Linked DNA regions of Nitratidesulfovibrio vulgaris str. Hildenborough. The protein of the gene in region 1 binds, or shares a complex with, the protein of each later gene. Links are inferred from orthologs where the notes say so. Each region holds a gene or a part of one and is shown on either strand. Other genes may lie near its edges.

The links.
Region 2: the proteins of DVU_RS11530 (region 1) and DVU_RS00805 are in contact, whole or in part, in a cryo-EM structure (PDB 8Z1Y), measured with the Escherichia coli proteins. The link is inferred for Nitratidesulfovibrio vulgaris str. Hildenborough from one-to-one orthologs.

The regions. Positions count from the first base shown.
Region 1 is NC_002937.3:2,563,711-2,570,082, forward strand. Bases 2,450-5,445 are described here. They hold DVU_RS11530 (ABC transporter permease), read left to right. Parts: upstream 2,450-3,494; coding sequence 3,495-4,397; downstream 4,398-5,445. Other genes in these bases: DVU_RS11520 (hypothetical protein), read left to right, coding at 2,450-2,467; DVU_RS11525 (ABC transporter permease), read left to right, coding at 2,479-3,498; DVU_RS11535 (DNA repair protein RecN), read left to right, coding at 4,839-5,445. Also shown: recombination-associated protein RdgC, read left to right, coding at 1,158-1,772; more of DVU_RS11520, read left to right, coding at 1,937-2,449; more of DVU_RS11535, read left to right, coding at 5,446-6,372. UniProt on the Escherichia coli protein: Part of the ABC transporter DppABCDF involved in dipeptide transport. Responsible for the translocation of the substrate across the membrane.
Region 2 is NC_002937.3:201,846-207,992, reverse strand. Bases 866-3,636 are described here. They hold DVU_RS00805 (ABC transporter ATP-binding protein), read left to right. Parts: upstream 866-1,629; coding sequence 1,630-2,643; downstream 2,644-3,636. Other genes in these bases: DVU_RS00800 (cation diffusion facilitator family transporter), read right to left, coding at 2,928-3,636; DVU_RS00810 (ABC transporter ATP-binding protein), read left to right, coding at 866-1,619. In the rest of the region: DVU_RS00815 (ABC transporter permease), read left to right, coding at 1-630; more of DVU_RS00810, read left to right, coding at 633-865; more of DVU_RS00800, read right to left, coding at 3,637-3,839; DVU_RS00795 (diheme cytochrome c), read right to left, coding at 3,900-4,304; DVU_RS16740 (hypothetical protein), read left to right, coding at 4,326-4,646; carB (carbamoyl-phosphate synthase large subunit), read left to right, coding at 4,899-6,147. UniProt on the Escherichia coli protein: Part of the ABC transporter DppABCDF involved in dipeptide transport. Responsible for energy coupling to the transport system.

The DNA.
Region 1 (6,372 bases):
CGGCAGTATCAAAGGCAATTCCGCGGTTGAGCCGCGGGCTTTCACCCCTGACTTACCAAGCAGCCTACGTGCGCTTTACGCCCAGTGATTCCGATTAACGCTCGCACCCTCCGTATTACCGCGGCTGCTGGCACGGAGTTAGCCGGTGCTTCCTTTGGAGGTACCGTCAGACCACGGCTGATTAGCACCGTGGCGGTTCTTCCCTCCTGACAGAGGTTTACGATCCGAGGACCTTCATCCCTCACGCGGCGTCGCTGCGTCAGGCTTTCGCCCATTGCGCAATATTCCCCACTGCTGCCTCCCGTAGGAGTCTGGGCCGTGTTCCAGTCCCAGTGTGGCCGGTCATCCTCTCAGACCGGCTACCCATCGTCGCCTTGGTGGGCCGTTACCCCACCAACTAGCTAATGGGACGCGGACTCATCCATGAGCAGTAGCTTGCAAGCAGAGGCCACCTTTCCCCCGAAGTTGAAATCGGAGCGTATTCGGTATTAGCGACCGTTTCCAGCCGTTATTCCCAACTCATGGGTAGATCATCCACGCGTTACTCACCCGTGCGCCGCTTTACTCGGACCGAAGTCCTTTCACGCGCGACTTGCATGTGTTAAGCACGCCGCCAGCGTTCAATCTGAGCCAGAATCAAACTCTCCAGTTAGTAATTGGAGAGACCACACCCCTTTCGGGGCATGACTCAAATAGGCTGATCTTCTATTCTCCCGACTCGCTATTCACTTTTCAAGGAACCGAACCCTTCCGAAGAAGGATTTCCCGTTTGCGGGAAATTTCTTTTTGCCCTACTTGCGTTCGGGCGTCAACACTTTTGTGTGAATTTTAATTTCCACTCTGGTGTCGAACGTGCCGTCGTTCGCCTTGCGGCTTTTCGTCGGCGCGGTTGGGACTTCTACGCGATTCACTCCGGAAGTCAACGTCTTTTTTCGAACTTGCTCGATAATTTCTCAAAAAGTCTTTGGTATCAACACATTGTGTCAACAAACAAACAGACATGGTCCAACGGCAAGCTGCAAGCACACCTGTAAACGCCCCTGTAGGAATGGAGACATCGCCCATCGTGACGACCACCGTACCCATATCGGTCTTCCATACTGGCGTGCCCTCCCGACTTGGGCTAGAGAAAGGCATCATCGAAACGAGGAGACCCCATGAGCTTTCTCAACGCAAGCACCAGCTTCACACGCTTTCGCATACTTGACCCTGTTCCGTCGGCGTTATGGCCCACCATTCCTGACAAGCTGCGTCAGTTCAGCTTTCGGGACATCGACGACACCTCGGACGAGAGGGCATGGGGATGGGTATGCTTCGACGACATGCTCGATAGCCAATGGCGCACCGCACCTCCGGAAAAGGGCGAGTTTCTCGCGTTCTCGCTCCGCCTTGATACCCGGCGCATTCCCGCTGCCGTCATCAAGAAGTATACGGCGCTGTCACTCCGCGACGAAGAGGAGCGCAACAAGCAACAGGGCAAGAAGTTCATATCGCGAGAACGCAAGAAGGAGCTCAAGGAACAGGTCAAGCTGCGCCTGCTTTCACGCTTTCTCCCCATTCCCGCCGAGTTCAATGTCGTGTGGGCGACCACCTCGAACATGGTCTACTTCGCCTCGACCCAGTCGAAGATGTGCGACCTGTTCATGGAGTATTTCACGCTGACCTTCGACCTGCATCTCGAGGCGATGACCCCCTACCAGCTTGCAGCGTCGATGCTCGATGAGAACGCCATGTCGCGGCTGGACATCATAGAGGCGACCCAGTTCGCCTGATTCGCGGACTCGACAGCGGCAGGCATCTTCAAGGTGAAGTTGCCCCCTCCACATGATCGGGCACAGCCGGTCACCACAGGCAGGGGACAGGGGACACGCCAGTGCCTGCATCCGGACGAACTGCATACGACACCCCACGACAGGGCGTCACCCAAGGAATAACGATGACCGACACAGCATATCTTGGACAGACCGTAGACGTCATTCTCGGTCAGGAGTTCCTCACCTGGCTCTGGTACAGGAGCGAATCTCGGAACGGCAGCTTCGAGACCGAAGATGGACGGAACTTCGGCGTGTTCATGGAACAGCGCATCGCCGTTCAGGGTGGTGAGGGCGAGAGCCTCGAGACGGCGACCGTATCCGGCAGCATGTCGCAGTTGCGTGAAGCTCGGCTTGGGCTTTCGACGGGCAAGAAGGTCTCGCGGGCGCTCATCCGCATCGAGCGCGACGCCGACAGCTGGCTGCTGACGCTCAAAGCCGAGGACTTCGCCCTCAACAGTCTCAAGACGCCCGTCATCGAGAAGGATGGCGAAGACGACGACCCCGACGCCCGCTTTCTCGAGAAGATGTATCTGATCGACACCTGCCTCGGCTTCCTCGACGAAGTCTATCGCCAGTTCCTTGCCGTGAGGCTATCGCCCCGCTGGAACGACGAGGTCCGAGACCTGCGTGTGTGGATGGAACGTACGGCTTGACGGGAACCGCCATGCCAGCACCAGCCTCGACACGCCTGACAGCCCTCGCCCGGAGAATGCTCCGCAAGCTTGCATGGATGGTGGTGGTGTTTCTGGGCATCACCGTCATCTGCTTCTGGGTCATCCACCTCGCACCGGGGTCGCCCACCGACCTTGAGACGACCATGAATCCACTTGCAGGTGCAGAGGCACGGAAACGCCTCGAGAGCATCTACGGGCTCGACCAGCCGTTGTACGTCCAGTATGCACAGTGGCTTGGCAGACTGGTGCGTCTCGACTTCGGCAATTCCATGTCCAGTGATGGCAGACCCGTCATGGAGCGCATCCGCGAACGTCTGCCTCTCACCGTGGGCATGAACGTGGCGGCCCTGTTTCTGACGCTTCTGCTTGCCGTACCCATCGGCGTCGCATCCGCACACTGGCAAGGGGGCTGGTTCGACCGGGGCATGACCGTGCTCGTGTTCATCGGCTTTGCCATGCCGGGATTCTGGCTGGCGCTGCTGCTGATGCTCTTCTTCGGCATCCATCTCGGCTGGCTTCCTCTCTCGGGGCTGACGTCGCTGGACTACGCCACGCTCTCGCCGTGGGGCAAATTCCTTGACGTGGCCCGCCACCTTGCGTTGCCGCTCTTCATCTACACCTTCGGCAGCCTTGCAGGCATGTCGCGTTTCATGCGTTCTGCCATGCTCGAAGTGTTGCGGCAGGACTACATCCTCACCGCACGGGCCAAGGGGCTGCCGACACGGACCGTCATCTTCCGGCACGCCCTGCGCAACGCGCTGCTGCCGGTCATCACCATCCTCGGCCTCTCGCTGCCGGGGCTGATAGGCGGCAGCGTCATCATCGAATCCATCTTCGCCCTGCCGGGACTGGGGCAACTCTTCTACACCGCCGTCATGGCGCGCGACTACCCGCTCATCATGGGCAACCTCGTCCTCGGTGCGGTACTGACTCAGGCTGGCAACCTGATTGCGGACCTGTGCTACGGACTCGCCGACCCGCGCATCCGCAACAGTGGAGGAGACCGATGAACGCCCCCCACAGCAACGCGGGCACCGAAACCGGAACCCCGTTCGTCCCCCCACCCGCGACGACGTCACGGCCCTCCACATCCCGATTCTGGCAGAGGAACATCCTCTTCGCCATCGGCTTTGCCATCGTCGGCAGCATGTCCCTGCTTGCGCTGCTGGCACCTTGGATTGCGCCCTACGACCCCACGGCCCTGCATCTCGACACCATCCTGTCGGGCCCGTCCGCCACACACCTGCTTGGTACGGACGCGCTTGGTCGCGACGTGCTCTCTCGCCTGCTGTACGGGGCGCGCGTCTCGCTATGGGTAGGCTTCGTCTCCGTGGGTATCGCCGTAGCCATCGGTCTCGCCGTGGGCCTCGTCGCGGGGTATTTCGGCGGCATCATCGACGAACTCGCCATGCGCCTTGTGGACATCATGCTGTGCTTTCCCTCGTTTTTCCTCATCCTTGCGGTCATCGCCTTTCTCGAACCAAGCCTTGGCAACATCATGGCTGTCATCGGGCTGACCTCATGGATGGGAGTGGCGCGGCTGGTACGCGCCGAGACCCTCTCACTGCGGGAACGGGAATTCGTGGCGGCCGCCCGCCTTGCCGGGGCCGGGCGCACACGCATCATCCTCACCCACATCCTGCCCAATGCGATGGCACCGGTGCTGGTTTCGGCGACGCTGGGCGTAGCCGGGGCCATTCTCACCGAGTCGGCCCTCAGCTTTCTGGGCCTCGGGGTGCAGCCGCCCGACCCCAGCTGGGGCAACATGCTGCTGGAGGGCAAGGACGTTCTGGAAATCGCCCCGTGGATGTCGCTCTTCCCCGGCCTTGCCATCCTTGTCACCGTACTCGGATACAACCTGCTGGGTGAGAGTCTGCGCGACTTTCTCGACCCGCGCCTGAAAAAATAGTCGCGTTCCCAACGATGCCCCACGACGCAGGACGCATCCCGACACACAGAAGAACGCGCCTCAAACGGATGCACCTCCGCGCACCTCTCAACAAACACGGTTTGTTATGCTAGGGTGCGCCCATGCAGACCAGAGGACGGTCGACGACGCCGGATGACCTCCACAGAGGGGACGGTGCGGGTCGACACAGGTGCTGCGGCACAGGACGGAGAACCGCCAGGGGTGTGCACCCACGGCAGCGGTCAGTTCCCATCGCACGGCGGGGCGTACAAGGCGCCACAGGGAACGGGGAGCGCATCCGGGTGTTCATTGTGCAAACCGGGCCAAGCGGGGCAACACGGGCCGCGACAACGGCCTCGCAGCACTAGCGGCATCACCTGCAACGGGCACAGCATAGCGCCCGCCACATGAGTCTCGTCATTCACCGCACATGGAGCGGCCATGCTGGAATATCTTCGCATCAGAGACCTCGCCCTCATCGAGGACATGGAACTCGAGTTCTCCAACGGACTGAACGTGCTCACAGGTGAGACCGGGGCAGGCAAGAGCTTCATCCTGAAGGCACTCAACTTCCTCACCGGCGACCGCCTCGGGGCGGATATGGTGCGTCCCGGACGCGACAAGGCGCAGGTCGAGGCACTGTTCATGCTTCCCGACGGTGAATGCATCATGCGGCGTGAACTCGTGGCTGCCACAGGTCGCAGCCGTCTCTTCATCAATGACGCGCTCAGTTCGCAGGACGCGGCACGCGACCTGCGCCCTTCGCTCATCGTCCATACGAGCCAGCACGGACAGCACAAGCTCTTGCAGCCTTCCTTTCAGGCCCAGTTGCTGGACACCTATCTCCAGAGGCCAGACCTGCTTGAGCGCCGGGAGGCGACCCTGCGACAGCTTCGGGACGTTGCGGCACAGCGTGAAGCCCTGCTCGAACGTTCCCGTACCCTCGAAGAGAAACGGGATGTACTCGAGTACCAGCAGCGCGAAATAGAGCGGGTAGCGCCCGAACACGGCGAAGAGGAACAGCTCGAAACCCGCCGCAACGAACTGCGTGACGCCGCCTCACTGCTCGAAGGCTACGAACACGGCATGGCCCTGCTGCGCGGCGGGGCGGACGGCCCCGGCATGGTCGACCTTCTTGGTCAGCTGGAACGGCAACTCGACGAACTCTCGAACCTCGACGACGCCTTCGGCACCGACGCCGAGGCTGCACGCACCTACCGCGACACGCTGCATGACCTCGAGCGCAGACTGCGCCGTCGTCCCGCCATCGCCGACCCCGGCGAGCGCGAACGTATCGAATCGCGCCTTTTCGAACTGTCGCAGCTTAAACGCAAACTGCGCCGGTCGCTGGACGACATCCTCAACCTACGGGATGAGATCGACGAGAACCTGTCGTTCCTCGACGCCTGCGGGCTCGACATCAAAAGGCTCGAACGTGAGGAAGCCTCCTTGCGGGAACAGCTCAAGGCCGTACTCGACGAACTCACCCCGGCGCGGCGCCTCGCAGCCGAACGTCTGGCACGCGACCTTGAGAGCGAACTGGCGGGCCTCGGCTTCTCCGAACATGTGCATGTGGATTTCGAATTCTCCCCCACCGAAGCGTGGCCCGGCTGTCCTGAAGAGAAGGCACGCCTCCTCTGGGTGCCCAACCCCGGACAGGCTCCGCAACCGCTCGACCGCATCGCCTCGGGCGGCGAGCTTTCACGGTTTCTGCTTGCGGTCGTGGGGCTCATGTCGCAAGGCGAGACCGCCACGCTCATCTTCGACGAGGTGGATGCGGGTGTGGGCGGCCTTACACTGCACCGGGTCGCAGACCGACTCGAATCGCTCGCCCTGCACCGTCAGGTACTGTGCATCACCCACTGGCCCCAGATAGCGGCACGTGCCGCCCGGCACTTCCAGATACGCAAGGAGGTGACGGATGGAGCGACCTCGACGCTGTGCGCCAGACTTGAAGGCGAGGCCATCCGCGACG
Region 2 (6,147 bases), 2.4 Mb from region 1 along the record:
ATCGGCCTTGGCGCCGTGGCCCTGCAATCCGTCATCGGCATCTTCGTGGGTCTCGTGTCCGGCTACGGCAGCAAGCGCATCGACTCCATCCTCATGCGCGTGGCCGACGTGCAGCTTTCGTTCTCGTCCTACATGGTGGCCATCTTCTTCGGCGCCATCCTGCAGATGGTCGTGGGCGTGGGCCGCTACGAAGAGGTGGCCGTGCCCTTCCTCATCTTCGTCATCGGCCTTTCGGAATGGCCCCAGATAGCGCGTACCGTACGCGCCTCGGTGCTGGCCGAGAAGAAGAAGGAATACGTCGAGGCGGCGCGCGTCATCGGCCTTCCGGCACGGCGCATCATGCTGCGGCACATCCTGCCCAACACGCTCACCCCGGTGCTTGTCATCTCCACGGTGCAGGTGGCCAACGCGGTCATGAGCGAGGCGGCCCTGTCGTTCCTGGGTCTCGGGATGCCGGTCACGCAGCCTTCGCTCGGTTCGCTCATCAAGTCGGGCTTCCAGTACTTCTTCAGCGGAAGCTGGTGGATAACGCTCTTCCCGGGCATCATGCTCATTCTGCTGGTGCTGTCCATCAACCTGCTCGGTGACTGGCTGCGCGACTTCCTCAATCCCAAGCTTTACAAGGACTAGCCATGGAAGCGTTGCTCGACGTCCAGAACCTCACCGTCAAGTTCGCTCTCCGCGACGAAGCGCTCACCGCCGTGAACGACGTCTCGTTCACGCTGGGCCGTGGCGAACGTCTCGGACTTGTGGGCGAGTCGGGAGCGGGCAAGTCCGTCACCGGCTTCTCCATCATCAACCTCATCAGCAAGCCCGGCTTCATCGCCGGTGGCTCGGTGCTGTTCGAGGGTAACGACCTCGTCACCACCGATGCCGAAACGCTGCGTGACATCCGCGGCAACCGCATCAGCATGATCTTCCAGGATCCCATGATGACGCTGAACCCGGTGCTCACCATCGGCTCGCAGATGGTGGAGACGATTCTCGCGCACCAGAAGATGAGCCGCCGCGAGGCGGAAGAGATCGCCCTCGACAAGCTGCGCAAGGTCTACATCCCCTCGCCCGAGAAGCGGCTCAAGCAGTACCCGCACGAGTTCTCCGGCGGCATGCGCCAGCGCATCGTCATCGCCATAGCCCTGCTCACCTCGCCGAGCCTCATCATCGCCGACGAACCGACAACGGCCCTCGACGTGACCATTCAGGCCGAGATCATGGACCTGCTGCTTGAACTGTGCGAGTCCGAGAAGATGGGTCTCATCCTCATCACGCACGACCTCGGCGTGGTCTCGCAGGTGACGCAGAAGATAGCCGTCATGTACGCGGGCCGCATCGTGGAGATGGGCGAGACCGCGCGCATCGTGGCCGACCCGCAGCACCCCTACACCAAGGGGCTGCTCGCCGCCCTGCCGCAGGGCAACAGCTGTGGCGGGGGCTGCGTGGGCAAGCGGCATCGCCTGAACCAGATTCCGGGTGCCATGCCCAGCCTCTCCGAGATCGCGCACGGCATCTGTCCCTTCCACAACCGTTGCGAGCTGTGTCAGGACGTGTGCCGCACCTCGCGGCCGCGCCTCCTGCCCAAGCGCAACGGCGGACTTGTGGCGTGCCACCTGCTGGACTAGCGGAGTTACGATGCAACAGAAACCTCTTCTCAACCTGCGCAATGTCGTCAAGCACTTCGACATCTCCGGCGGCTTTCTCGACCAGCTCAGGCTCACCGGCTCCGGCATCGTCCGCAAGCGCACTGTCGTCCATGCGGTCAACGACGTCTCGTTCACCATCAACGAGGGCGAGACCCTCAGCGTTGTCGGTGAATCGGGCTGCGGCAAATCGACCCTCGCACGCACGGTCATCGGCCTGTACCGCCCCAATTCCGGCGAAATCCACTACCGTGACCGGCGCATCGACCACCTCTCCGACACGGAGATGCTGCCCTACCGCACCCGCATGCAGATGGTCTTCCAGGACCCTTACGCCTCGCTCAACCCGCGTATGCGCGTGAACCAGATTCTCGAAGAACCCATCCGCTTCCACAACCCCGGCATCGGCGAAGGCGAAGTGCTCGACAGGGTCGCCGCCGTCATGGAACAGGTGGGCATCAACCCTGTGTGGGCCACGCGCTATCCGCATGAGTTCTCGGGCGGGCAACGCCAGCGCATATCCATCGCCCGCGCCCTTGCCGTCGACCCCGAGTTCATCGTGGCGGACGAACCCATCTCCGCACTGGACGTCTCCATTCAGGCGCAGGTGCTGAACCTGATGATGGACATGCAGGAACAGCGCAACCTGACCTACCTGTTCATCAGCCACGACCTCTCGGTGGTGGAGCACATCTCCACCCGTGTGGCGGTCATGTACCTCGGTTCACTGTGTGAACTCGCCACCAGCGAAGACCTGTTCGGTTCACCGCGCCACCCGTATACGCAGGCATTGCTCTCCGCCATTCCGCGTATCGGGCAGAAGGGCCTGAAGCACATCCGCCTCTCCGGTGACGTGCCCACGCCCATCAACCTGCCTTCGGGCTGCGTCTTCCACGGTCGCTGCCCCCACGCCGACAAGCGCTGCATGAACGAGGTGCCCCGCGCCCTGCCGCAGCCCGGCGGTGCTCTGGTGGCATGTCACGCCGTGGAGGAAGGCCGCATCTAGCTGCGCGCCTCGCGGGTTGCCCCGTGACTGCCCCCCCATAAAGACAAACGAAGGGCCCGCATACATGCGGGCCTTTCCATTGAGCGACACGAAGTCGCACCCGCACGCTGTGGGCCACGTGGCATCCCCTGCCGGGGGGTACGACCTGCCGGGGATACGCTAGGCCAGCGCCGGGCTTAAGTCATGTGTTACGCCCCCCCGCAGGCTACGCACCGCCCGCGGCACCGGAGCGACACGCCATCTGCTGCCAATACCCCGTAATCCCTGAACCGTACGCAGGGCCCCTACCTCTCATGGCACCTGCCAGCATGGCGGCAGGCGCTGCACTGTGCCTCATCGCAGGCCTCGGCCCGCACAAGTACCTCGACGACATGGGGAATCTGGCCCCGCAGGATATCTTCGACGACCGTGGCGCGCGCCTGTGCCTGCTCCATGGTCATATGCCGGGGCAGCACGAGATGCAGGTCGACATGGATGTCCCGGCCCGACCTCCATGCCCGGATATCATGCGTTGCAATCCCGTCATCCTGCTCATGGCGTCTGAGGACATCCTCGATACGCAGCAGCAGCTTCTCGTCGCGCTCGTTCATGAGTCCACGCACCGCCTCCCTTACGAGCCCATACCCCGCTCCGAGGATGTGCAGGGCCACGACGCATGCGATGGCCCCGTCGAGCCACAGCCATCCTGTGGCATGGACGAGCAGCAAACCCGCAAGCACCCCACCGGTCGTGTACACGTCAGTTATGATGTGCTTACCGTCGGCAACGAGTGCCAGCCTGTCTTCGCGCCGTCCCACACGGATGAGATAAAGGCCGAGAACGAGGTTGATGGCAGAGGCGACGACCGATAGCCCAAGGCCGATGTCAAGCTGCACCATTGCGCGCGGTTCGATGATACGAGGCGCCGCTGCGACGATAATGCCCAGTGCGGCAACAATGACGAGAGCCCCTTCGAAGAACACGGCGAAGAACTCGACTCGCCCATGCCCATAGGGATGGCGCCTGTCCGGCGGCGTCTGCGCCACATACAGGGTCCACATGGTAAAAGCACTCGCCACCACATTCACGATGGACTCGAATGCATCCGACATGAGTGCCGCTGAATCTGTCACGAGATACGCGAGCATCTTCAGGACGAGGATGCACACACCGCACACGAGGGACAAGGCGATAGCCCTGCGCTGTTCAGACATCATCCGTCGCACATCCTTCCGCAGTCAAAGTGAATGGTGGCCTGCTCGTGCCATGCGCCCGTATCAGTCCGTCGGAATCGCCACGTCGTCATCATCGAACTGCCCGCCAGTTGCCCCGGGATGACAGGCAATGCAGTTCGCCAGCCCGCCTACACTTTCCCTGGTCAGCACGGCAGCCCCGATATCGCGATGCTTGTGCCTGATGTAGGGCACTTCCGTGATGCGCGACACGTTCCCATCAGACATGGAACGGGCGATCTTCCGGCCCAGTTTGGTGCCGGACCTGTCGGCCGCGTTATCGGAAAGATAGGCGGCGACAGCCTGCTGCTGCGCAGGAGACATCTCGACCACCGTCCCGAAATGGTCGCTTGCTGAACCGACGATGGATGCCCATCCCTCATGCGCCAACAGTACAGCAGGGTACGCCATGTGGCACCCTCCGCAAGATTTCACATAAACATCAGGCATTTTTGACACAGTTGACCATGCATGTCGTTCCCCATGCCTATCGTGTCTTCCGTCATCAGCATATGCATCAACGTCAAAACCGTGCAGACAGGCAAGGGAGCCTGTCAGGACAGTGAATATGATACCACATTGCAATTTCATGCCAATGCGATGCACTACTCAACTCCTATCGATGATAATCATTGCCATGAAGAAAAAGAAAGTGATTATCATGACAACATCAAAGCAGATATTGCATCAGTAGCACTGCACTCACAGTACACATCAAGCGTCGCGACACGCAATGACTTTCGGCATTATCATCACACGGCAACGAGCCACCTTGGCGCAAGCGAAGCCTGATTGCAGAAACGGGATACAGAGATGCGTCACCTGCGCCCAAGGCTTGTGCCCCTTGCATGTCACCCCCTGCCGGTATATGGTAGGGAGATTGCTGACCGGCGCGTACCGAGGGCGGCCCGCTGGCGCAATCGCGGGCGGACGGCATCTCCCCCGCGCCCCCTTCCGTGGGCGTTCGCCTCCTTCCGCTTCGTACCGTCAGGATTTCTCCGCCTTGCAGCCCCGCGGACAACCTTTCACCCCACACGAAGCGACATGCCCAAACGCACAGACTTGAAGCGGATTATGGTCATCGGGTCCGGCCCCATCATCATCGGGCAGGCCTGCGAGTTCGACTACTCCGGCACACAGGCCGTGAAGGCCCTCAAGGAAGAGGGTTACGAGGTGGTGCTGGTCAACTCGAACCCCGCCACCATCATGACCGACCCCGGTCTCGCCGACCGTACCTACATCGAGCCCATCGAGCCCGAGACGGTGGCCGCCATCATCCGCAAGGAGCGTCCCGACGCGCTGCTGCCCACGCTGGGCGGGCAGACGGGCCTGAACACGGCCCTCGCGCTGGCGGCCTCCGGTGTGCTGGATGAATGCGGCGTGGAGCTCATCGGCGCCAACCGTGCGGTCATCGAGAAGGCCGAAAGCCGCGAGCTGTTCCGCCTTGCCATGGCCAACATCGGCCTCAAGGTGCCTGCCAGCGGCATCGCCCGTTCCATGGACGACGTGCGTCGCCTCGGAACGGAGATGCCCTTTCCGCTCATCATCCGCCCCGCGTTCACCATGGGCGGCACGGGCGGCGGCATCGCCTACAACATGGAAGACCTCGAAGAGATCGCCTCGCGCGGTCTCACCGCCAGCATCACCAGCGAGGTGATGATCGAGCAGTCCGTGCTCGGCTGGAAGGAATACGAGATGGAGGTCATGCGCGACAAGGCCGACAACTGCGTCATCATCTGCTCCATCGAGAACTTCGACCCCATGGGCGTGCACACGGGCGACTCCATCACCGTGGCCCCGGCACAGACCCTGACCGATGTCGAGTACCAGATGATGCGTGACGCCTCCATCGCCATCATGCGCGAGATAGGCGTCGAGACGGGCGGCTCCAACGTGCAGTTCGGCATCAACCCGGACAACGGCGACATGGTGGTCATCGAGATGAACCCCCGCGTGTCGCGCTCCTCCGCTCTGGCATCCAAGGCCACGGGCTTCCCCATCGCCAAGATCGCCGCCAAGCTCGCCGTGGGCTACACCCTCGACGAGATACCCAACGACATCACCCGCGAGACGATGGCCAGCTTCGAGCCGACCATCGACTACGTGGTCACCAAGATTCCGCGCTTCACCTTCGAGAAGTTCCCCGGCGCACGCGACGAACTCACCACCGCCATGAAGAGCGTGGGAGAGGCCATGTCCATAGGCCGCACCTTCAAGGAGTCGCTCCAGAAGGGGCTGCGCTCGCTCGAGGTGGGCGCACCGGGCCTTGGCTCGCGCTTCCGCGACAAGCTCC